DNA from 3 places in the Faecalibacterium sp. 3 genome. Region 3 is predicted to be linked to each of the others. Evidence: a T-box and tRNA genes for the amino acid it is inferred to sense, from the RefSeq annotation. Region 3 holds a T-box; the other regions hold tRNA genes.
What was found. The T-box of region 3 lies ahead of pheS (phenylalanine--tRNA ligase subunit alpha). A T-box ahead of a tRNA ligase gene usually reads a tRNA of that ligase, here a tRNA-Phe.
Positions count from the first base shown of each region.

Region 1 (7,734 bases), 1.9 Mb from region 3:
CTTTTTCGGCCAGCATCCCGCGCTGCCGCACCCCAAAGCGGTGCTGCTCGTCGATGACAGCAAGACCCAGCCGGGCAAATTCTACGCCCTCGCTGAGGATGGCGTGGGTGCCCACCACAAGGTCGGCTTCGTCGTTGCGGATGGCGGCAAGCGTGGTGCGTCGTGCAGCGGCCTTCATGCCGCCGGTCAGCAGGGCCACCCGCATCCCGAAGGGGGCAAGCATCCGGTTCAGGCCCTCGGCGTGCTGGGCGGCCAGAATTTCGGTGGGGGCCAGCAGCGCAGCCTGATACCCCGCCCGGATGCACGCCCAGATGGCGGCAGCCGCCACCAGCGTTTTGCCGCTGCCCACATCGCCCTGCAAAAGGCGGTTCATGGAGGTCTGGCCCGCCATGTCGGCCAGAATCTCGCTCACGGCCCGGCGCTGGGCACCGGTGGGGGAGAAGGGCAGACTGGCCCAGAACGGGGACGGGTCGGCAAGCTGCATGGGGGCACCGGTGGCAGCAGCACCCCGGTTTTTCATCCGGCCAATGCCCAGCTGCAGCACCAGCAGCTCTTCGTAAATGAGCCGCCGCCGGGCGGCATAGGCCTGCTCTTCCGTGGCAGGGCAGTGGATGGCCCGCACGGCATCTGCCTTGGAGAGCAGACGGTATTTTGCCAGCATTTCCGGCGGCAGCGGGTCGGGCAGCAGCTCTGCGTGGGGCAGAAGCTGACGCACACATTTGGCAATGGCATTGCTGGTCAGGCCCTCAGTCTGGGGGTAGACGGCTTCAAAAGGAGAAGCCTTGATCTGCTCGGCTGTGCGCACCTGCGGGTTGACCATCTGGCGGCGCAGCATCCCGCCGGTAACGATGCCCTGAAAATAGTATTCCTGCCCCAGCTGCAGCTTCTGGGCGGCATAGGGGTTATTGAACCATGTGATCTCCAGACTGGACACATCGTCCCCGGCGGTGAGGCGCTCCATCCGCCGCCCGCCCGGCAGGATGCGCCCGCCGGGCTTTGCGAACACCTCGGCCTTTACCACGCATTCCACATCGGCGGGGGCCTCTGCGATGGAGTAGGGCTTCGTGAAGTCGATATATCTGCGGGGGTAGTGGCACAGCAGGTCGGCCAGCGTCACGATGCCCAGCTTCTCAAATCGCTCGGCGGTCTTGGGGCCGACGCCCTTCAGGTAGCGCACCGGCGTATCCGGGGTGAGGGTGGTATGGTTTTCGGTGGGCATGGCGTCAGCTCCTTTCTATAGCAGTATAGCCATTGTAGCACGGACAGGGAACAGATGCAAACACTTTGCCTTTGCGCGGCGGCTGTGGTACACTGAATAGAAAAAAGAAAAGGGGAAATACCATGGAGATCCGCAACGCGACTATGGATGACCTGCCTGCCATTGCCGCCGTGGAGGCGGCCTGTTTTCCGGCAGCGGAGGCTGCCACGGCAGAGGAATTTGCCGGGCGGCTGGCACACTATGCAAACCACTTCTGGCTGCTGTTTGAGGATGGGCAGCTGGCGGCCTTTGTGGACGGCTTTTGCACCGACACGCCCGACCTGACCGATGCGATGTACGCAGATGCCGCCCTGCATGATGAAAACGGCGCATGGCAGATGATCTTTGGGGTGAACACCCTCCCGCGCTGCCGCTGCCAAGGCTACGCCGGGCTGCTGCTGCAGCGGGCCATTGCAGATGCCCGCGCACAGGGGCGCAGGGGGCTGGTGCTGACCTGCAAGGAAAAGCTTTTGCACTATTACGCCAAGTTCGGCTTTGTGAACGAGGGCGTTTCCGGCTCTACCCACGGCGGGGTGGTGTGGTATCAGATGCGGCTGCGGTTCTGAGAGAACGGTTTGGAATGCGCGCCGCGTGCGCTCTGCGCATAAATAGCGGAATTAGTTTTTTTATTCGGGATTCAGAAAAGCCTGCGGGCTTTTCTGAATCCCCTTTTCACGGGAGGGGTCGTGGAGGAAAACGGCATTTGCAATTCAGACCGCACTTTTAATCATTGCAGCCCTTCTGTGAAAATAGCGTTTGGAGCGCTCCGCAGAGCGCGACAAACGCGAAATAAAAATAATCATTCCGCTGAATATGTGCAGAGCGCAGCGGAGCACATTTTAAATCGTCCCACTCCCCGGCAAGGGCTACTGTTCAAAAATCCCTATGATACACAGGTGGGTTGAACAGTCACAGGCCTTGCCCCCGGCAGGAACAGCGCAAAACAAAAAATCCCGGAAGCCGAAGCTTCCGGGAATCTTTTGGAGGTGACGACCAGATTTGAACTGGTGGATGAGGGTTTTGCAGACCCTTGCCTTACCACTTGGCCACGTCACCATATAGGGAGTGATGAATACCACTCCATTGGAGCGGCCGACGAGGCTCGAACTCGCTACCTCCACCTTGGCAAGGTGGCGCTCTACCAGATGAGCTACGGCCGCATATTCGGTGCATTTTACCTTGCACCCATCATTTCTGATGCCCTGAAAACAAGTTTCAAAGTAGGTGAAAGCTTGCGCTTTCTTGGTGGCGACCCGGATCGGGCTCGAACCGACGACCCCCAGCGTGACAGGCTGGTGCTCTAACCAACTGAGCTACCGGGCCATATTGGAGCAACTTTTGCTGCTCCGTTATGGAGCGGCCGACGAGGCTCGAACTCGCTACCTCCACCTTGGCAAGGTGGCGCTCTACCAGATGAGCTACGGCCGCATATTCGGAAACCCTGCTGGGTTTCCTTGACTGGTGCCTCCGATCGGAATCGAACCAATGACACGGGGATTTTCAGTCCCCTGCTCTACCGACTGAGCTACAGAGGCGCACCGGACGATGATTATTATACCTGAAATTTCGATTTTGTAAAGGGGTAAATTCAAATTTTTTCAAGAAAATTAAAACTTTCTTAATTTTGGTCGCTTTATCGCACAAAATAAGAACGACTTTTTTGAACAGAAAGGAGAGCAAAAGGATGCGCAAAGAACATTTGACAAGATTAACAACCTATGGTTTAATAATAGAAAAAGAACACAGGCGCTTTTGCTCTTTACTCTTGCGTATACTTATATATAAGCAAAAAGAGCAAAGGCGTTTTGATTTGAAGCAAGACGGCTCCGGTTTTTAAAAGAGAGCGGGGCCGGGAGGAGCAGCATGGCAAAAAAACAGGAATATGGCAACGAGAGCATCACTTCTCTGAAAGGTGCCGACCGTGTGCGCAAGCGCCCGGCCGTCATCTTTGGTTCGGACGGCGTGGAGGGCTGTGCCCACTCCATCTTTGAGATCGTCTCCAACTCCATCGATGAAGCCCGGGACGGCCACGGCGACACCATCAACGTCACCCGCTGCAAGGACGGCAGCGTCATCGTGGAGGACTTTGGCCGCGGCATGCCTGTGGACTGGAACAACGGCGAGGGCCGCTACAACTGGGAGCTGCTGTTCTGTGAGATGTATGCAGGCGGCAAGTACGGCGAAGGCGAGGATAACTATGAGTTCAGCCTTGGCCTGAACGGTCTGGGTCTGTGCGCTACCCAGTATGCTTCTGCGTGGATGACGGCGGATATCTACCGTGACGGCTGCCACTATCACCTTGATTTTAAAAAGGGCGAGAACGTGGGCGGCCTGCACAAAGAGGAATACAAGGGCCGCCGCACCGGCAGCATCATCCACTGGAAGCCGGACGATGAGGTGTTCACCGACATTGATGTGCCCGGCAGCTATTATAAGGATGTGCTGCGCCGTCAGGCCGTGGTCAATGCAGGGCTTACCCTCAACTTTACCGATGAAAAGGAAAAAGACCCTGCCACCGGCAAGCCCTGGAAGGAGAGCTGGTGCTATGAGCACGGCATTGCGGACTATGTGGCCGAAACCGCCGGGGAGGACACCCTGACCCCGGTGTTCAGCTGCGAGAGCGAGGCGGTGGGCCGGGACCGCGAAGACCAGCCGGACTATAAGGTGCGCATGAGCGCCGCCTTCTGCTTTTCCAATAAGGTGCAGCTGCTGGAATACTACCACAACTCTTCGTGGCTGGAGCACGGCGGCAGCCCGGAGCATGCGGTGCGCACCGCCTTTGTCTACCAGATCAACAAGTACCTGAAGGAAAAGAATCTGTACAAAAAGGGCGAGAGCGCCATCAGTTTTCAGGACGTGCAGGACTGTCTGGTGTATGTGTCCTCCAGCTTTTCCACCCGCACCAGCTACGAGAACCAGACCAAAAAGGCCATCACCAACAAATTCGTCTCGCAGGCCATGACCGACTTCCTCAAGCACTATCTGGAAGTGTATTTTCTGGAAAAACCGGAGGAGGCCCAGAAGATCTGCCAGCAGGTGCTGGTGAACAAACAAAGCCGCGAACATGCGGAAAAAACGCGCCAGAGCATCAAAAAAACACTGTCCACCCAGATCGACCTTGCCAACCGGGTGCAGAAGTTCGTGGACTGCCGCACCAAGGACGCCTCCCGCCGGGAGCTGTACATCGTGGAGGGCGATTCCGCTATGGGCGCGGTCAAGTCCAGCCGGGACAGCGAGTATCAGGCCATCATGCCCATCCGCGGCAAGATCCTGAACTGCCTGAAGGCGGACTATGCCCGCATCTTCAAGTCGGACGTCATCGTGGACCTCATCAAGGTGATGGGCTGCGGCGTGGAGCTGGGCGGCAAGCACAACAAGGAGCTGGCGACCTTTAACCTCGACAACCTGCGGTTCAATAAAATCGTCATTTGTACCGATGCCGATGTGGACGGCTACCAGATCCGCACGCTGGTGCTCACCATGCTCTACCGCCTGACGCCGACCCTGATCGAGAAGGGCTATGTGTATATCGCCGAGTCGCCTTTGTACGAGATCACCACGAAGGAGCGCACCTATTTTGCCTATACCGAACCGGAAAAGGCCGCTTTTCTGGAAGAGATCGGAGAGAAAAAATATACCATCCAGCGCTCCAAAGGTCTGGGCGAGAACGACCCTGAGATGATGTGGCTGACCACCATGAACCCGGAGAGCCGCCGCCTTATTAAAGTGATGCCTACCGATGTGGTGCAGACCGCGCAGGTGTTCGACATCCTGCTGGGTGATAACCTTGCAGGCCGCAAGGAACACATTGCACAGCACGGCGCAGAGTATCTGGACGATCTGGATGTGAGCTGATGATTTTAAATTGCCTCCGCTTGCGCTCTGGCAATGACAGAGGTAACGTTATTTTAATTTGGTGATTTGTCGCAGCCTGCGGGCTGCTCCAAATCACGTTTTCACGAAGAAGGCCCCAACGGGTCACGGCATTTTAAGGGAAAAATGCAGAAAACCGGAACGGCTCCATCGGTGAAAGAGCGGCTCAGGATGGCCCGCAGGCCATCCTGAGCTGCAAAAATAAAAAATATTTTCCGCTGAATATGGGCAGAGCGAGAGCGGCGCCCATTTAAAATCGTCAAGAGGTTAGAAGATGCCTAGAAAATCGACCAAGAAAGCTATAAAGCCGGTGCGCCCGCAGCTGGGCGACGGCGTTGAAATTCTGAACGCGGGCAGCGTGCTGGAGGACCCCATCACCCGCACGCTGGAAACCAACTATATGCCCTACGCCATGAGCGTCATCGTCAGCCGCGCACTGCCGGAGATCGATGGCTTCAAGCCGGCGCACCGCAAGCTGCTGTACACCATGTACGAGATGGGCCTGCTCAAGGGCGCACGCACCAAGTCTGCCAACATCGTGGGCAGCACCATGCACCTGAACCCCCACGGCGATGCCGCCATCTACGACACCATGGTGCGCATGGGCCGCGGCAACGAGAGCCTGCTGGTGCCCTTTGTGGACAGCAAGGGCAACTTCGGCAAGGCCTACAGCCGCGATATGTCCTGCGCTGCTGCCCGTTACACCGAGGCAAAGCTGGAAGGCGTGTGCGAGGAGCTGTTCCGGGATATCGACAAGGAGACCGTGGACTTTGTGCCCAACTACGACAGCACCACCACCGAGCCTACCCTGCTGCCGGTCACATTCCCCACCATTCTGGCCAACAACACGCTGGGCATCGCGGTGGGCATGGCCTGCAACATCTGCTCCTTCAATCTGGCAGAGCTGTGCGCCACCACCGTGGCCCTGATGAAGGATGAAAAGCACGACATCTCCACCACTATGCCCGCCCCGGACTTTGTGGGCGGCGGCCAGATCCTGTACGATGAAGCGCAGATGCGTGAAATTTACGAGAACGGCCGCGGCAGCGTGAAGGTACGCGCCCGCTACAACGTGGTGCCCGGCGAAAACATGATCGAGGTGACCCAGATCCCGCCCACCACCACGGTGGAGGCCATCATGGATAAGATCGCAGAGCTGGTCAAGACCGGCAAGGTCAGGGAGATCAGCGACATGCGTGACGAGACCGACCTGAACGGCCTGAAGCTGACGCTGGACCTCAAGCGCGGCGTGGACGCCGACAAGCTGATGGCGAAGCTGTTCAAGGCCACCCCGCTGGAGGACAGTTTCAGCGCAAACTTTAACATTCTGGTGTCCGGTCAGCCCCGGGTCATGGGCGTGCGGGAAATTTTGAAGGAGTGGACGGCCTTCCGCGTGGAATGCGTGCGCCGCCGCACCTATTATGACCTGCACGGCAAGGAAAAGCGCCTGCACCTGCTGCAGGGTCTTGCCGCCATCCTGCTGGATATCGACAAGGCCATCCACATCATCCGGACCACCGAGGAGGAGACCGAGGTGGTGCCCAACCTGATGATCGGCTTTGGCATCGACGAGGTGCAGGCGGACTATGTGGCGGAGATCAAGCTGCGCCATTTGAACCGGGAATACATCCTCAAGCGCACCGGCGAGATCGAACAGCTGGAAAAGGACATCGCCGATTTGAACGATGTGCTGGCAAAGCCCGCCCGCATTCGCCGCATCATCATCAATGAACTGAACGATGTAGCGAAAAAATACGGCCAGCCCCGCCGCAGCGAGATTTTGTACGACCTGCCGGAGGAGGACGGCTCTGCCGAGGAGGAGGCTGTGCCGGATTATCCCGTGACCGTGTTCTTTACCCGGGAGGGCTACTTTAAAAAGATCCCGCCCCAGAGCCTGCGCACCGCCGGTGCCCACAAGCTGAAAGAGGGAGACGAGATCATCCAGCAGGTAGAGACCCGCAACAACGTGGAGGCGCTGTTCTTTACCGACAAGCAGCAGGTGTACAAGGTGCGTCTGGCTGAGCTGGAGGACGGCAAGGTGGCCCAGATGGGCATTTTCATCCCGGGCCGTCTGGGCATGGATGAGGGCGAAAATGTGCTGAGCATGGTCATCACCGGCGATTACAGCGGCTTTATGCTGTTCTTCTTTGCCAGCGGCAAGTGCGCCAAGATCCCCCTCAGCTCCTACGCCACCAAGCAAAACCGCCGCAAGCTTCTGAAAGCCTACTGCGACAAGGAGCCGCTGGCAACGATGCTGTTCCTGCCGGAGGAGACCGAGCTTGCCATCCGCACCAGCGCCAGCCGGATGCTGCTGGTGGGCACGGCACAGATCGCCGCAAAGGCCACTCGCGACAGTCAGGGCGTGGCGGTGGTCACCCTGAAAAAGAACCAGACCATCGCTTCGGTGGTGCCGGCGGACACGTTGGAGCTGGCGAACCCCCACCGCTACCGGGTGCGCAGCCTGCCCGCCACCGGTGCGCTGATTCGCGCCGAGGACGAGGGCGAGCAGATGAGCCTGCTGTAAAACGTTTTTTATTGCGAAATGGCTCCGCTTCGCTCTGCCATTCTCAGCGGAAGTTGATTTTAAGGATTGCAAATTGGAA
Region 1 is NZ_JBLWFN010000001.1:568,629-576,362, reverse strand. Features, by position in the region: gene recG (ATP-dependent DNA helicase RecG) at 1-1,219, opposite strand, end outside; gene ACNSPV_RS02655 (GNAT family N-acetyltransferase) at 1,342-1,824, shown strand; tRNA gene ACNSPV_RS02650 (tRNA-Cys) at 2,240-2,314, opposite strand; tRNA gene ACNSPV_RS02645 (tRNA-Gly) at 2,343-2,418, opposite strand; tRNA gene ACNSPV_RS02640 (tRNA-Asp) at 2,505-2,581, opposite strand; tRNA gene ACNSPV_RS02635 (tRNA-Gly) at 2,611-2,686, opposite strand; tRNA gene ACNSPV_RS02630 (tRNA-Phe) at 2,718-2,793, opposite strand; gene ACNSPV_RS02625 (hypothetical protein) at 2,943-3,095, shown strand; gene ACNSPV_RS02620 (DNA gyrase/topoisomerase IV subunit B) at 3,122-5,113, shown strand; gene ACNSPV_RS02615 (DNA gyrase subunit A) at 5,406-7,655, shown strand; gene ACNSPV_RS02610 (hypothetical protein) at 7,729-7,734, shown strand, end outside.
Region 1: it encodes a tRNA-Phe, which carries the amino acid that the T-box ahead of pheS (phenylalanine--tRNA ligase subunit alpha) is inferred to sense. The anticodon was not compared.

Region 2 (7,734 bases), 230 kb from region 3:
GCTGGGAAGAAGCCCGCGACTTCTGCACCGAATGCCTGCCCTATGTGGATGTTCTGCTGGGCATTGAGCCCTATCACCTGTGGAAGGATGAGAACGACCACAGCAAGGGCGACTGGAAGGATGGTGTTCCCCTGCAGCCCAGCTATGAGCAGCAGGACGAGATCTTCCAGCATTTCATCGAGCGTTATCCCAACCTGAAGTGCATCGGCCGCCATGTGCGCTATGCCCACAGCGGCAGCGAGAACAGCCTGAAGGCCTTTATGTGGTACGATGGCCACACCTTTGAGAGCAAGCTGTTCACCTTTAATATTCTGGACCGCGTGGGCGGCGGCGATGCTTTCGCCAGCGGCCTGATCTACGCCATGCTGCACGATTACAAGGCTATGGACATGATCAACTTTGCGGTGGCAAGCAGCGCCATCAAGCACACCATCCACGGCGATGCCAACATTACCGATGATGTGAGCACCATCCGCAACCTGATGAACATGAACTACGATATCAAGCGGTAATCTGTATTTTGCTGTTCCCTGCCCCTTTGCTGCAAAGCAGCTTTCTGCAAAGATACTGCACAGAACCCGGAACCTGTTCCGAGCCAAGCGGCTCAAGAAGGTTCCGGGTTTCTGTTTTTGTGCTATTTGCTTTTTTGGCGCTTCTTTTTCAGGTAATACCCACTGCCGCCAGCGCGTCTGCGCCGAGAAAGCGGCCTGCCACCCATGTATCCGCAATGTTATACATCTGCTGCAGCAGATTGCCCAGCATCAGCGGCAGGGCAAACAGCAAAATGCTGCTGGTGATGGGGCCTTTTGTCAGACTACGCTGCATTGTTCCCGATTCTCCTTTTTATAACGCTGTCTCAGCCGGTGCACCGGCTCTGCCGCCGTCCCGCCTTGAAAGAGACTGCTCTCTTCCCGCAAACTTCTGGCGGTACTCTCTGGGCGTGCAGTGCTTAATCTCCCGGAAGGTCTTTGTAAAGTAGCTGGTATCCGAAAACCCGCATTCGGCACCGATCTCGCCGATCTTCATGCTGGTGGAAAGCAGCAGCTCGGCGGCCTTTTCAATGCGGTACTGCTTGACATACTGGATGGGTGTGATCCCCAGCAGCTGCCGGAAGCTGCGCAGGCAGGCGCTCTCACTCAGGGCCACGCAGTCGGAAATGCGCTCCACGTTCAGCTCCTCTGCGTAGTGCTCCTCCACAAAGCGCAGCATCTGCTTCATACGCCGGGCCGCGATCTGCTCCTGCTGAGAGACCTTTGTTTTTCCACCCTCGCACTGCATTCCCAGCAGATGCACCGCCGCCGAAAGATGGTACCGTGCCTGATTCTCATAGTCAAAGACCTCTTGGGCCACTGCGTCCCAGACTTCCCGCAAATGGCAGAGCACGGCCTTCTGCCCGTCGTCTGCCTCGTCCAGCAGAAAAAAGGCCGGTGCTCCCGGCTGAAGCAGCGGGTGCACGAGCTTTTGCCAGAAGATGGTGTCCATGCCACCGATCAGGCGCGGATGGAATACCCCGGAATGCAGCAAAGCATCCCCGGTCTCCGCCTGCTCCACCGCATGGAACACTCCGGAATTGACAAACACGCCCTGTCCGGTCTGCAAAACCAGCCGGACTTTGCTCACGTCCACCGCCAGTGGGCCTTTTACGGCAAGGATGTATTCAAACTCTTCATGCCAATGCCATGCTACCGAGTAGCTTTTGAGGTTCTCTTCATAGCAGGCAATGGGAAACAGTGCGCTGCCGTGCTGCACCAGTTCCCTGCCCTCGTCATCTGCCACAACATCCGGCAGGCAGTTGAAACCGCCCGCTGCTGCACAGCTGGTCTGAAATGCCACGATCCGCCATCTCCTTTCCGTCAAGGTCACACATCTGCATCCGCGCCGGTTTTGTTGTATCAATCGGGCGTTTTTATCCTAACATCTCGCTCTGATGTGTGATATTATTACATCAGTAAAGCACAAGATGCATTGCAAGTATAACATGCTTCCCGGAGGAACTCAAGGTTTATGGTACAGCTTCTGCTTCCGATCATTTACATCTCGTTCATCAGTCTGGGCCTGCCGGATTCCCTATTGGGGTCGGCGTGGCCTTCCATGTATCCGGCGCTCGGTGTGCCGGTGTCCTATGCGGGGCTGATCTCCATGATCATCTCCTTCGGCACCATCGTTTCCAGCCTGAACAGCGACCGGCTCACCCGTGCGCTGGGCACTGGAAAAGTGACCGCCCTCAGTGTGGGCATGACGGCTGCCGCGCTGTTCGGCTTTTCGATCTCCACACAGTTCTGGATGCTCTGCCTGTGGGCCGTGCCCTACGGGCTGGGCGCAGGCAGCGTGGACGCGGCTCTGAACAACTATGTTGCCTTACATTATAAAAGCCGCCATATGAGCTGGCTGCACTGCATGTGGGGCATCGGCACCATGATCAGCCCCATGGTCATGGGCCGGGTGCTGGCAGGCGGCGGACCGTGGACGTCCGGATACCGGTACATCGCCCTGTTCCAGATCCTGCTGAGTGCAGTGCTCTTTTTCAGCTTGCCGCTATGGCAGGGCCGTACTGCAGGCACCGACGCCGAAGCTGTCTTGCCGCAGGTGTTGAGCCTTGGGCAGGTATTCCGTCTGCCGGGTGCCAGAGAGGTGATGCTGTGCTTCTTCTGCTACTGTGCATTGGAGACCACGGCCGGTCTGTGGGCCAGCAGCTACCTCACGCTGACGAAAGGCGTCGCCCCCGACACTGCCGCCAGCTTTGCCAGCCTGTTCTACATCGGCATCACCGCCGGGCGCGCCGCCTGCGGCTTTTTGACCCTGAAATTCAACGATACGCAGATGATCCGCATGGGTCAGTGCATTCTGGCCGCAGGCGTGCTGGCCCTGCTGCTGCCCGGGCCGCAGGTGCTTGCCCTGTGCGGTCTTGTTCTGGTGGGGCTGGGCTGTGCGCCCATCTATCCCAGCATCATCCACTCCACGCCGGAGCACTTCGGTGCAGACAGATCGCAGGCGGTCATTGGCATCCAGATGGCAAGCGCCTATGTGGGCAATCTGGCCATGCCGCCGCTGTTCGGGCTGCTGGCAAACAATATCACTCCTGCGCTGTTCCCATTTTATCTGCTGGCACTGCTGGTGTTCATGGTGTTCATGCACGAACAGCTGGTGCGCAAAACAAGCCGCTGCTAATTCTCCCATTTCATATATAGCAAAAGGCTCCCTGTCCGGTCTCGGGCGGGGAGCCTGCTGTTTTAAGAGGAGTTATTTACAGGATACACCGGCTGATGGCATTGGCGACCGCAAACAGTTCCTGCTGGCCGATAAAGCCGAACTTTGCCTCGTGTGCGTCCGCAAAGCAGACCGTCAGCTGCGATGCCTGCACCGGGTCGCCAAAGCCTGCCGTCTGAATGCCGAAGTGCAGCACCTTGCGGTACGGCAGCACAAAGATCTGCTGCCGGGTACCGGTGACGCCCTGCATATCCACCATGATGATGCGGTGGGTGGTAAAGATCACCTGATCGCGCACCGTCTTGTAGGCGCCCACGATGCTCTCGCCGTCCAGAAGCAGTGCGCGGGCATTTTTGCAGATATCCTTTTCCTGAAGGCGGATGAGGTTTTCCATTGGTTTATCACGGAATTCCATGGTTTTTGTCCCCTTTCCTTGGTAGTTTTCTACTCTTATTGTAGCATTCCCGCCTGCTGTTTACAAGATGCGGTCTCGCCTTTTGCGTCATGCTGTGCTATACTGTATGCAAAAAAGATTTTGTACGAAATGAGGTTTTGTACCCGTGGAGATCATTATTCATCAGGCTATCCTGCATGTGCTGGACACCACCATGGACGCCCCTGTGCTGAGCGGCGGCGGCATGGAAATGACCGCTGAAAAAACCGCCTACTTCCAGTACCACATCGAGAAACTGCTTGCCAGCGACGATATCCGCCAGTGCCGCCCGCTGCCGGATTCCGCCTTTAAAAATGAGCTGGAACACAATCACGATTTTGTGGACCTTTCCTGCCGCATTGCCGGGGTGCTGTTCGACTACATGCATGCCCACACCACCATCCCGGGGGCAGACCTTGCGGTGGTGGATTTTACCCGCGATGGCGAGCCGTGGCTGGGCATCCTGAAGCTGAACTACAAAAACGGCTACACCCATTACACCGAGACCGTAGAAGGTGCCCCGGTGAACTCCATCATACAGCAGCGGGCCTGTCTGCCCAGCCAAAGCGGCAAAGTAGAGGAAGGCGCACTCGTGAACCTCACCGATTACTCCATGAAGCTGCTGGAAAAGAAATTTGACATCGACGGGCACAAGGATTTTTATCTTTCCACCGTGGTGTTCCAGTACACCACCGCTCAGCCGGAGAAAAAAAAGCTGCAGGCCATTCAGGAAGCCGCTGTTCAGGCCGTGCAGGAAAACTACGCGGATCAGCCCCACGTAGAGGCTCAGGTCGCGATGCTGATCGCAAATCAGGCCGCTGACAACGACAATCAGGTGTCCATCCAGCAGGTGCGCCAGCAGCTGGAAGAGGAATATCCCCTTGCCGCCGTGCCCTTTGACGACTACGTAGAAAAGAGCGATGTGCTGGAAGCGCCTGAGCAGCCCGTGACCGTGACCCCTGCGCGCATCCGCCGCATGGAGAGCCGCAGCATCCACACTGCAAACGGCATTGAGGTGAAGATCCCCACCGAGCTGCTGAACTCGGAAAATGAAGTAGAGTTTCTGCACAGCGACGACGGCAGCATTTCGCTGCTCATCAAAAATGTGATCCTGTAAGAAACGATTTAAAATTGTCTCCGCACACAGGGTGCGCTCCGACAACATCAGCGGAATAATTATTTTTATATTTGCAAAGCCGGAAAATCTGCGGATTTTCCGGCTTTGCTTTTTCACAGGAAGGAGATGCAATGGGAAACAACAGCAAAAAAGCCATCATCTTTGCATTGCTGCATTGATGATGGCTTCGTGTTGGAGCGGCCGACGAGGCTCGAACTCGCTACCTCCACCTTGGCAAGGTGGCGCTCTACCAGATGAGCTACGGCCGCATATGGTGCCTCCGATCGGAATCGAACCAATGACACGGGGATTTTCAGTCCCCTGCTCTACCGACTGAGCTACAGAGGCAAAGGTTGCTTTGGCTTTCGCCAAAGCAAACGACCCGGATCGGGCTCGAACCGACGACCCCCAGCGTGACAGGCTGGTGCTCTAACCAACTGAGCTACCGGGCCACATGGTGGAAGTTAACGGGCTCGAACCGCTGACCCTCTGCTTGTAAGGCAGATGCTCTCCCAGCTGAGCTAAACTTCCACAAATGGAGCGGCCGACGAGGCTCGAACTCGCTACCTCCACCTTGGCAAGGTGGCGCTCTACCAGATGAGCTACGGCCGCACATTCCATGTGTTCGTGCCGGTTGTTTACCGGCGACGCTGATTATTATACCGTACCGTCCGGCAATTGTCAACCACAAATTTGCATTTTTTGCAAAAAATTTCAAAACAGGCCTGTCTGCGCACAAAAAGCCTTTTCTGCACTGGCTGACACCGCCGTTCATTCATGTTTGCCGCAACAGACACGAGGAAAATTTAGTTGCTTTCTCCTGTAGGAACCATTATAATAAGAATGTCATTTTATCGCCTGCAAAAGCTGCGTCTGTTATGCCGCCGAGGGCATGCAGGCGCGTTTTCGTGCGCAGAAATAGGAAATGCCAGCATAAAGGAGCAAACACGATGTATAAGATCACTGAAAAAGTCGCGCTGAACCCCACCGTGACAAAGATGGTCATTGAAGCCCCGCTGATTGCCAAAAAGGCAAAGCCGGGCCAGTTTATCATTGTGCGCCCGTTTGAGGACAGCGAGCGCATCCCCCTGACCGTGGCCGGTTACGACCGCAAGAAGGGCACTGTGGACATCATTTTCCAGATCGTGGGCGGTACCACGATGGAGCTGAACAGCCTGAAGGTCGGCGAGAGCGTCCACGATTTCGTGGGCCCGCTGGGCCGTGCCACCGAGGTGGAGGGTCTGAAGAAGGTCTGTGTCGTGGGCGGCGGCGTAGGCTGCGCCATTGCCCTGCCCATTGCCCGTGAGCTGCACGAGCAGGGCTGTGTGGTGCACAGCGTGGTCGGCTTCCGCAATAAGGATCTGCTGATCCTGGAGGACGAGTTCCGGGCCTGCAGCGATGAGCTGCGCATTATGACCGACGATGGCAGCTACGGCACCAAGGGCGTTGTTACCGCCGCTCTGGACGAGCTGGTGGCCGCAGGCAACCAGTACGATCTGGTCATCACCATCGGCCCGCTGATCATGATGAAGTTCGTGGTCAAGACCTGCCAGAAGCATGGTCTGAAGAGCATCGTTTCCATGAACCCCATCATGATCGACGGCACCGGCATGTGCGGCGGCTGCCGCCTGACCGTAGGCGGCGAGACCAAGTTCGCCTGCGTGGACGGCCCCGACTTTGACGGCGATCTGGTGGATTTTGACGAAGCAATGGCCCGCGGCACCATGTACCGCCCGTTTGAGGCACACGCCCGTGAAGCGGCATGCAATCTGCTCAATCAGGAGGTAAAGTAAGATGGCTTTCAATATGGACCCGAAGAAGTGCCCCATGCCCACCCAGGACCCCAATGTGCGCAATAAGAACTTCAAGGAAGTTGCTCTGGGCTACACCGAAGAAATGGCCGTGAACGAAGCAAAGCGCTGCGTGCACTGCAAGAACAAGCCCTGCCAGACCGGCTGCCCCGTGGGCATCGATATCCCTGAGTTCATCGGTCATGTGGCCGAGGGCGACTTTGAAGCCGCTTATCAGGTGATCAACCGCTCCTCTTCCCTGCCCGCCGTCTGCGGCCGTGTCTGCCCGCAGGAGAGCCAGTGCGAGGGCAAGTGCACCCGCGGCATCAAGAACGAGCCTGTGGGCATCGGCCGCTTGGAGCGCTTTGTTGCCGACTGGCACCGCGAGAATGTGCACACCGCCCCCATCGTGCCCGAATGGAATGGCCACAAGGTGGCCATCATCGGTGCAGGCCCTGCCGGCCTGACCGCCGCAGGCGATCTGGCAAAGCTGGGCTATAAGGTCACCGTTTACGAGGCCCTGCATGTAGCCGGCGGCGTGCTGATGTACGGCATCCCCGAGTTCCGTCTGCCCAAGGCCATCGTGCAGCAGGAGATCGACGGCCTGAAGAAGATGGGCGTTGATTTTGAGTGCAATATGGTCATTGGCAAGGTGCTCACCATCGACGAGCTGATGGGCGAGTACGGCTACGAGGCCGTGTTTGTAGGCTCCGGTGCCGGTCTGCCCCGCTTTATGGGCATCCCCGGCGAGAGCCTGAAGGGCGTCTACTCTGCCAACGAGTTCCTGACCCGCTCCAACCTGATGAAGGCTTATCTGCCCACCAGCAAGACCCCCATCCGCACCGGCAAGAAGGTCGCCGTTGTGGGCGGCGGCAACGTGGCCATGGACGCTGCCCGCAGCGCCCTGCGTCTGGGCGCCGAGACCGTGTACATCGTCTACCGCCGCGGCATGGCTGAGCTGCCCGCCCGTAAGGAAGAGGTGGAGCACGCCGAGGAAGAGGGCATCATCTTCAAGACCCTGTGCAACCCTGTGGAGATCCACGCCAATGACGAGGGCTTTGTCAAGTCCATCACTTGCATCGAGATGGAGCTGGGCGAGCCCGATGCTTCCGGCCGCCGCCGCCCCATCGAGAAGAAGGGCAGCGAGTTTGAGCTGGACGTGGACACGGTCATCATGAGTCTGGGCA
Region 2 is NZ_JBLWFN010000001.1:2,267,739-2,275,472, forward strand. Features, by position in the region: gene ACNSPV_RS10785 (sugar kinase) at 1-512, shown strand, start outside; partial or broken gene ACNSPV_RS10790 (MATE family efflux transporter) at 670-825, opposite strand; gene ACNSPV_RS10795 (AraC family transcriptional regulator) at 844-1,833, opposite strand; gene ACNSPV_RS10800 (MFS transporter) at 2,005-3,168, shown strand; gene ACNSPV_RS10805 (PH domain-containing protein) at 3,245-3,622, opposite strand; gene ACNSPV_RS10810 (nucleoid-associated protein) at 3,768-4,757, shown strand; tRNA gene ACNSPV_RS10815 (tRNA-Gly) at 4,951-5,026, opposite strand; tRNA gene ACNSPV_RS10820 (tRNA-Phe) at 5,030-5,105, opposite strand; tRNA gene ACNSPV_RS10825 (tRNA-Asp) at 5,136-5,209, opposite strand; tRNA gene ACNSPV_RS10830 (tRNA-Val) at 5,213-5,288, opposite strand; tRNA gene ACNSPV_RS10835 (tRNA-Gly) at 5,294-5,369, opposite strand; gene ACNSPV_RS10840 (sulfide/dihydroorotate dehydrogenase-like FAD/NAD-binding protein) at 5,708-6,550, shown strand; gene gltA (NADPH-dependent glutamate synthase) at 6,552-7,734, shown strand, end outside.
Region 2: it encodes a tRNA-Phe, which carries the amino acid that the T-box ahead of pheS (phenylalanine--tRNA ligase subunit alpha) is inferred to sense. The anticodon was not compared.

Region 3 (7,734 bases):
TGTCATAGTGGGTTATTACACTTCCGCAGAAGTGCCTTTTCCTCGCCGCAGACAGCCCGGTGCACCTTTGTGAGAGCTTTCTGTGCGGCGAATCTACATCGCCCACAGGCGATGTAAGCAGGGATTCCAAAGGGGCGCAGCACCCTTGGCACACGACTTTGGTACAAAGTCTAGTGTGTTACACCTTTCCAGAGGTGTATACGTTCCTGAAATGCAAAAAGCCCCATACCCAACACCTTAACGGTGCGGACATGGGACTTGATGTTTCCTCGGCCTAGCCGGGTACTCCGTAACCAATCCTGACAGGCAGTTGCCGTGTCATTTTTCGAAAACTGTTTTACGGATACCCAGCAGTATTCAACGTTCTCTTTTTTACGCAAAAAAGCCGCCTGCACATTCCTGCACAGACGGCCTTATATTACTTCTATAATAAAGTTAGCGGATCTCGATACCCAGCTTGAACTTCAGATTGCCGAGGATCTTCTTGACCACGCGCTCCACTTCCTCAGTGGAAACTTCCTTTTTCGGATCGGACAGAGACAGGGTGAACGCCATGCTCTTCTTGCCCTCGCCCAGATTTGCACCGCGATAGATATCGAACAGCTTGATTTCACCCACCAGAGGGCTGGCCTTCTTGATGGTTTCTTCGATCTCGCCGCAGGTAGTCTCTTCATCGCAGACCAGTGCCAGATCACGCTTGACAGCAGCATAGGGGCTGAGCGGCTGATAGCGCAGTTCACCATCCACGCAGGACATCAGGGCCTCGTAGTCCAGTTCACCCAGATAGATATTCTGGCTGTCCTTCTGATCCTTTGCAATTTCCAGCTCGCCGTTGATCTCGTTGGACAGTTTGCCGAATACACCCAGACGCTTGTCACCGCAGTAAACAGCGGCACTGATGCCGGGGTGCAGCCAAGAGGTGGTCTCGCGCTTGTAGTCAAAGCTCAGGCCAAAGCCGGCTGCCAGCGCTTCCAGTGCACCCTTGACGGTGAAGAAATCTTCTTCAGGGCCGAATGCGCCGATGCACAGGGTCTGGCGCTCGTGCGGATGCTCATTGATGGGCAGTTCCTTGGCAAGATACACCGGTGCCATCTCGAACAGACGGCCTTCCGTGTTGCCCTTCTTGAGATTGTCCACAATGACATTCAGCATGGAGGGAGCCAGCAGGGTACGCATGATGGACAGATTCTCACTGATGGGGTTCAGGATGCGGATGGCCTTGCGGGCAGCATCGTCCGCCGGGATGTGCAGCATATCCAGTTCTGCGTTGGAGTAGAAGGCCAGCGTAGAGGCCTCGTAGAAGCCCTGCGCAGCCAGCAGACGCTTGGTCTTGAGCTGCTGCTTCTGGTCGTAGTTCAGACCGCCGTTTGTAACGGAGGCGGTGTTCAGGAAGGTGGGCACGATGTGGTCGTAGCCGTACTCACGGATGACCTCCTCGGCCAGATCCGGGAAGCTCTCCACATCCTCGCGGTACAGGGGTGCGGACACGTCCCAGCTGCCATCGGCCTGTACATCCACCGTGAACTCCAGACGCTGCAGAATGTCGATCATGGTCTGATCCGGCACGGTGATGCCCAGCACGCCGCAAATCTTAGCCGGGGTGGTAACGATGTGCTTGCGCTCCATCGGGCGGCCATCGGTCAGGTCATATTCCAGCGTGGTGATGTCGCCGCAGTCCAGCTCCTGAATCAGGTGCAGGGCACGGGCAAGGCCCAGTTCAGGAGAGTGGCGGTCCACACCCTTCTCGTAGCGGGCGGAGGAATCGCTGTTCTGGCCCAGAGCGCGGCTGGTCTTACGCACGCAGTCGCGGGCGAAGGTGGCGCACTCAAACAGCAGGCTGGTGGTGTTCTCATCCATGCCGGAGTTTGCGCCGCCCATGATGCCGGCAAGTGCCACCGGCTTTTCGGCATCGCAGATGACCAGATTGTTGGGGTTCAGGGTAAATTCCTTCTCGTCCAGTGTGACGATCTTTTCACCTTCCTGTGCGCGGCGCACATCGATGGTGCGGCCGGCGACCTTGTTCAGGTCAAAGGCGTGCATGGGCTGACCCATTTCCAGCAGGGTGTGGTTGGTGATATCCACTACGTTGCTGATGGAGCGCAGGCCGCACAGAGCCAGATGGCGCTTCATCCAGCGGGGAGACTCGCCCATGCGGATGTTGCGCACATAGTGTGCCATGTAGCGGGGGCACAGATCCGGTGCCTCCACCTTGACGGTGATGGGCGCATCCGGCTCGCAGACAGCCTTGTAGTCCATGGCGGGCATGTGCAGGGGCTTGCCCAGAACGGCAGCCACCTCGCGGGCGATGCCCAGAACGGACTGGCAGTCCGGGCGGTTTGCGGTGATGGAGATATCAAAGATATAGTCATCCAGACCCACCACGGGGGCAATGTCGGTGCCGGGGACAGAATCCTCGGGCAGGATGAGCAGGCCGTAGACCTCAGAGCCCGGGAACAGGTCGTCGTTCAGACCCAGCTCTTCGCCGGAGCACAGCATACCGTTGGACTCCACGCCCTGCATCTTGCGGGCCTTGATCTTGATGCCGCCGGGCAGGGTGGAGCCATCCAGAGCAGCGGGCACGCAGTCGCCCAGCTTCATGTTGGCGGCACCGGTGCTGATGCGGATGTCGTGGCCGTAGTCGCCGCAGTCCACCACACACTTGGTCAGGTGGGTGCCCTCCTGCTTTTCCATCTCCACGATCTTGCCGACGACCACCTTACTGATGCCGGCATCCAGCGGGATCAGCTCTTCGACCTCAAAGCCGCAGGAGAAGAGCTTTTCCTCCAGTTCCTGCGCAGTAACGTCGATATCTACAAATTCTTTTAACCAGCTGAAAGGTACTTTCATTGTCTCTTCTCTCCCCTCTTATTCGTGGAACTGCTTGAGGAACTGCAGGTTGTTCTCGAACATCAGGCCGATATTGTTGATGCCATACTTCAGCATGGCGATACGCTCGATGCCGATGCCGAAGGCGAAACCGGAATACTCATCCGGATCGATATTGCAGTTCTCCAGCACCTTGCGGTTGACAACGCCGCCGCCCAGCACCTCGATCCAGCCGGTGTGCTTGCACAGCGGGCAGCCCTTGCCGTGGCACTCGAAGCAGCTCACGTCCACCTCCACGCTGGGCTCGGTGAACGGGAAGTAAGAAGGACGCAGGCGGGTGCGGGTGTCAGCACCGAACAGTTTCTGCACGAAGGTGTTCAGTGCGCCCTGCAGGTCGCCCAGCGTGATGCCCTTATCCACCACCAGACCTTCCATCTGGTGGAACATGGGGCTGTGGGTAGCGTCGGAGTCGGAGCGGAACACACGGCCGGGCATCAGGATCTTGATGGGCGGCTTCTGAACGTCCATGGTGCGGATCTGGCCGCCGGAAGTCTGGGTACGCAGCAGGAACTCCTCCGACAGGTAGAAGGTGTCCTGCATGTCGCGTGCCGGGTGATCCTTGGGCACGTTCAGACGGGTAAAGTTGTGGTCATCGTCCTCGATCTCCGGGAAGGTGCCCACCGAAAAGCCCATGCCGGAGAACACGTCGATGATCTGGTTGGTGATCAGGGTCAGCGGGTGCAGGCCGCCCATGGGGCGGGTCTTGGCGGGCAGCGTGATATCCACCGTCTCAGCGGCATTGCGGGCAGCAAGCTCTGCCTGCTTCACCTGTTCTGCGGCAGCGTCATAGTCTGCCTGCACCTTTGCCTTGAGTTCGTTGATGATCTTGCCCATGGCAGGACGCTCTTCCGGCGCAACGGTGCGCAGGTTCTTCATCAGGGCAGAGATCTTGCCGTTTTTGCTGAGGTACTCCTGCCAGAAGGAGGCCAGCGTTTCCTTGCCGGACACCTGACCAAGGCTTTCAGCGGCCTGTTTTGCCAGCTCGTCGATCATTGCTTGCATGGATGTTCTCTCCTTTATTCTTCGTGTTGATGAGCGGAGTGCAACAAAAAAGCTCCGTCCCCTGCCCGATTTCTCAGGCAAAAGGGACGAAGCTGTAATTCTTCTGCTCCGCGGTACCACCCGGTTTCCACCCGTGCACAGATGCCGGGCGGCTCTCAGAACGCCGTAACGGGGCGCAACCGTTCTGTGCTAGTGAGCTTCCGCCTTTCGCACAGACCGCTCAGGAGCGAACTTCAGCCAGCCCGCACACGGAAGCCCTTTCAGCCGGTGAAGCTTCTCTCTTTGCCGTGCGGTACAGACCTACTCTCTCCGTCGCTGCGTTTGGGAGTATTCAGGTTCATAACCATATGTATACTACCACATTTCGCGGAAGTTTGCAAGGGCTGCGCACGCAGTTTCCGCAAATGCCGCACTCAACCGCATTTTTCAGACAGGTTCATTCTTCCTCTTTCCACGGCTCATAAAAGCCATTGTCTACCTGCCCGAGTTCAAAAAAGCCCGACAGCGGCTTTTCTTCTTCCGCGCTGGTCAGCTCATCCTTGTAATCGTCCGAGATCTTGACGACCACCGTATCTCCGATCTGCCGGATATACCCCTCCTGCGGATAGATCGGCATCTGCTCCGTTTCGCTTTCCGCATAAACTTCAAGGTAACGTTCCACTCTTCCATAGGTAAAGTTGACCGGTGTGATATTCTGAAAAACGCTCTTCCACACCTGCCGGGCAACATCGGCGCCACCCCAGAATCGGCCTATCTGGGCATACGTGTTTGCATACAGGTAATATTCTCTCATCAGGAAAGCCGAGTTTGAACTGGGTCTACCCACAAACACCACCGGCAGCCGCTCTTCTCCGTCAAAATATCCAAAGTCGATCAGATCGTCCGCGATCCGGTCCGTCATGGTCTTTAGCGATTTTCTGCCTTCATACATCGCTTCCTGATCGACCGCCCTCATATAAACATTGCCGTATACGATAAGGCCTGCCAAAAGGACGGCCCCTCCGATAGCCGCCATCCTTAATTTTTCATTTTGAGGCTGTTCCTTCCGGGTCACATCCAGAAGCAAGATGCACAGAGGGATAAACAGATCCAGTGCCCCTGCCATCTGCAGATGCCAGGTTGCTTCGCTGGTAATCAACAACGTCACATTGCATATTGCCGGCAGCACTGCCAACGCCGCAGCGCTCAGCAAAATGTATTCCGGGTCTCTGCTCCGGACGACCCGCCAAAAGCGTTTTAACAGCCCGAATCCGACCAGCAAAACGATCAGCGCAAAAAAGCCCATGGCCTGCAGAATATTGTTCCGATACTGGTTCCGAAAAAAATAGATCCCAAAGATCTGGTATGCCCTTGCTACTCCTGTGGGCAGCCGCTTTAAAACATAAAGCGGTGAAACACTCGCAGCTCCGTTGTATTCTGACATCCGAGAGCCCGTAATCAGCAAAACGATCTTCAGGGTCAGATAATACAATACCACGCCAGCCGCCGCACTGCAAAGACTTTTTGCAATATGCCCATGAATCAGGCTGCGATCCGGCTTTTGAAACAGAAGCATGAGGAAATAGACCAGAAGGATCAGGCAGAAACTCCCGAGATTTGCCTGATACAGACCCAGACTCAGTGTCAGACACACTGTCCCCTGCACAACTGCTCTGACCTTATTTTCCGTGCGGATCACACAGTATGCTGCAGCAACCGAGAGAAAAAGCGATAATCCGAAGATCGGTGACATGTACCGATACGACAGTTGGATGCTGACCGATGCACTTGAGATAAATGCCATTCCCAGCAGATAGGTAAGAAACGAATCCTTTGTCGTAAAGAGCCTGCGCACCAGAATAAACGAAAGTGTCACGAGCGAGAGCGTAAGCAGCGAATTGATCGGGTCCGTCTGAACGCCAAACCTCAGCGCATCTGCAAGCGGCCAGAGCCATCTGCCGATAGAAAGTTCCCAGCCGCCGGCAATATAATATGTATCCATCCAAAGTCCGTCAAATGTATTTGTCAGTTTTTGACTCATTAGTGGAAAATACACCACAACAGCAAACCCAAGCATCACACAAAAATACTTTTTATCCGGGCCTTTCCACCATTGCAGCACATCCCTGTGTATCGATTTTAACACTCCTGAGCTCCTCCCACCATATGTTTTAGCTGTATTATATCAGACTTCTTTCGTCTGTTCAATGGCTGCAAAAAGGCCGCTACCCGCCGAGGCTCTCCGGCAGGCAGCGACCCTGTACAGACCATTCTGTTTACTTTTCCATGATCTCCGCAGCCAGAGCATCCATCTGGGCTTCTGCGGCGGCATTGGCAGCAGAACGGATGGTAACCACATTCTCACAGACCGTGATGTTCTTCATGCCTTCCAACTCGGCGCGCATGAGCTTTGCAGCCATGGGTGCCCAGGTGCCATTCTCCATCAGGCCGACCGTGCGGTTCTGGAAGCTCTTGGTCTTGAGGTGGGTCAGCAGATTCTCCATCGGCGGGAAGAGGAAGCCGTCATAGGTGGCGCAGGCCAGCACGATCTTTCCGCAGCGGAAGGCTTCGGTGACGGCATAGGACACATCAGTGCGGGTCAGGTCCATCTCCACTACCTTTGCGCCCTTTGCACGCAGCTTTTCTGCCATGAGGTGGGCTGCTGCACGGGTGTGGCCGTGGATGGAAGCACTTGCCACAAGGATCTTTTCCGGCTCCTCGGGCTTGTAGCTGGACCAGATGTCGTAGTAGTTCAGATACTTGCCCAGATCTCCGGTCAGCACCGGACCGTGCAGCGGGCAGATGGTCCGGATATCCAGAGCCGCTGCCTTTTTCAGCAGCGCCTGTACCTGCGGACCGTACTTGCCTACGATGTTCAGGTAGTAGCGGCGGGCTTCGCTGGCCCAGTCGGCCTTTTCGTCAAACTTTGCCACAGCGCCAAAGCGTCCAAAGCCATCAGCGGAGAACAGCACCTTCTCGCTGCTCTCATAGCTGACCATGACCTCCGGCCAGTGCACCATGGGGGCAAACACAAAGGTCAGGGTGTGGGTGCCAAGGCTCAGGCTCTCGCCGTCCTTCACCACCACGCGGCGCTCCTTTGCCACAGCATCAGCACCAAAGAACTGATCCATATACAGGAAAGTCTTGGCGTTGCCCACCACCTGCATCTCCGGATAGAGTGCCGCCAGCTTTGCGATATTTGCGCCGTGGTCCGGCTCCATGTGGGAGACCACCAGATAATCCGGCTTACGGCCTGCCAGAGCTTCGGTCAGGTTTTCCAGCCACGGCTCGGTGGCGCGGGCATCCACCGTATCCAGAACGGCGGTCTTCTCGTCCAGAATGACATAGGAATTATAGCTGACGCCGGTGGGCACCGGATACTGGCTCTCGAACAGGTCGATGGTGGTATCATCCACACCAACGCCCAGAATGGCTTCACTGATCTTGTTTACGCTCATAATGCTCGGTCTCCTTATTTATATTTTTATGCAGTGCCGCGTTTTTGCGGCGGTTGTTTCTGAGAACAGTTCCTATCATACCACATCGTCAGAAAAATCGCAAGGGATAACGCGGGAATATTCTGCGCATCAGAGCTCTTCCCCATTCTCCGGCAGACGTGCCGCCACCGGTCTGCCCGGCTCGTTGTCCAGCTCCAGCAGCGCGGCGGCAGTGCTTTCGTCCATGGTCTGCACCGCCCGCAGCTTGCGGCTGATGGCACGGCTGCGCACCCCGATGAGGTTATCCAGCTCTTCGTCGGTCTGGCGCAGACGCTGCTGCATCTTGGAAAGCCCCTGCCCGAACTTGTCAAATTCGGTCTTTACCGCACCCAGCAGCTGCCACACCTCGCCGGAGCGCTTCTGGATGGCA
Region 3 is NZ_JBLWFN010000001.1:2,499,002-2,506,735, forward strand. Features, by position in the region: gene pheT (phenylalanine--tRNA ligase subunit beta) at 436-2,847, opposite strand; gene pheS (phenylalanine--tRNA ligase subunit alpha) at 2,866-3,888, opposite strand; T-box leader at 3,968-4,213, opposite strand; gene ACNSPV_RS11835 (glucosyltransferase domain-containing protein) at 4,325-6,013, opposite strand; gene ACNSPV_RS11840 (FprA family A-type flavoprotein) at 6,144-7,325, opposite strand; gene rmuC (DNA recombination protein RmuC) at 7,455-7,734, opposite strand, start outside.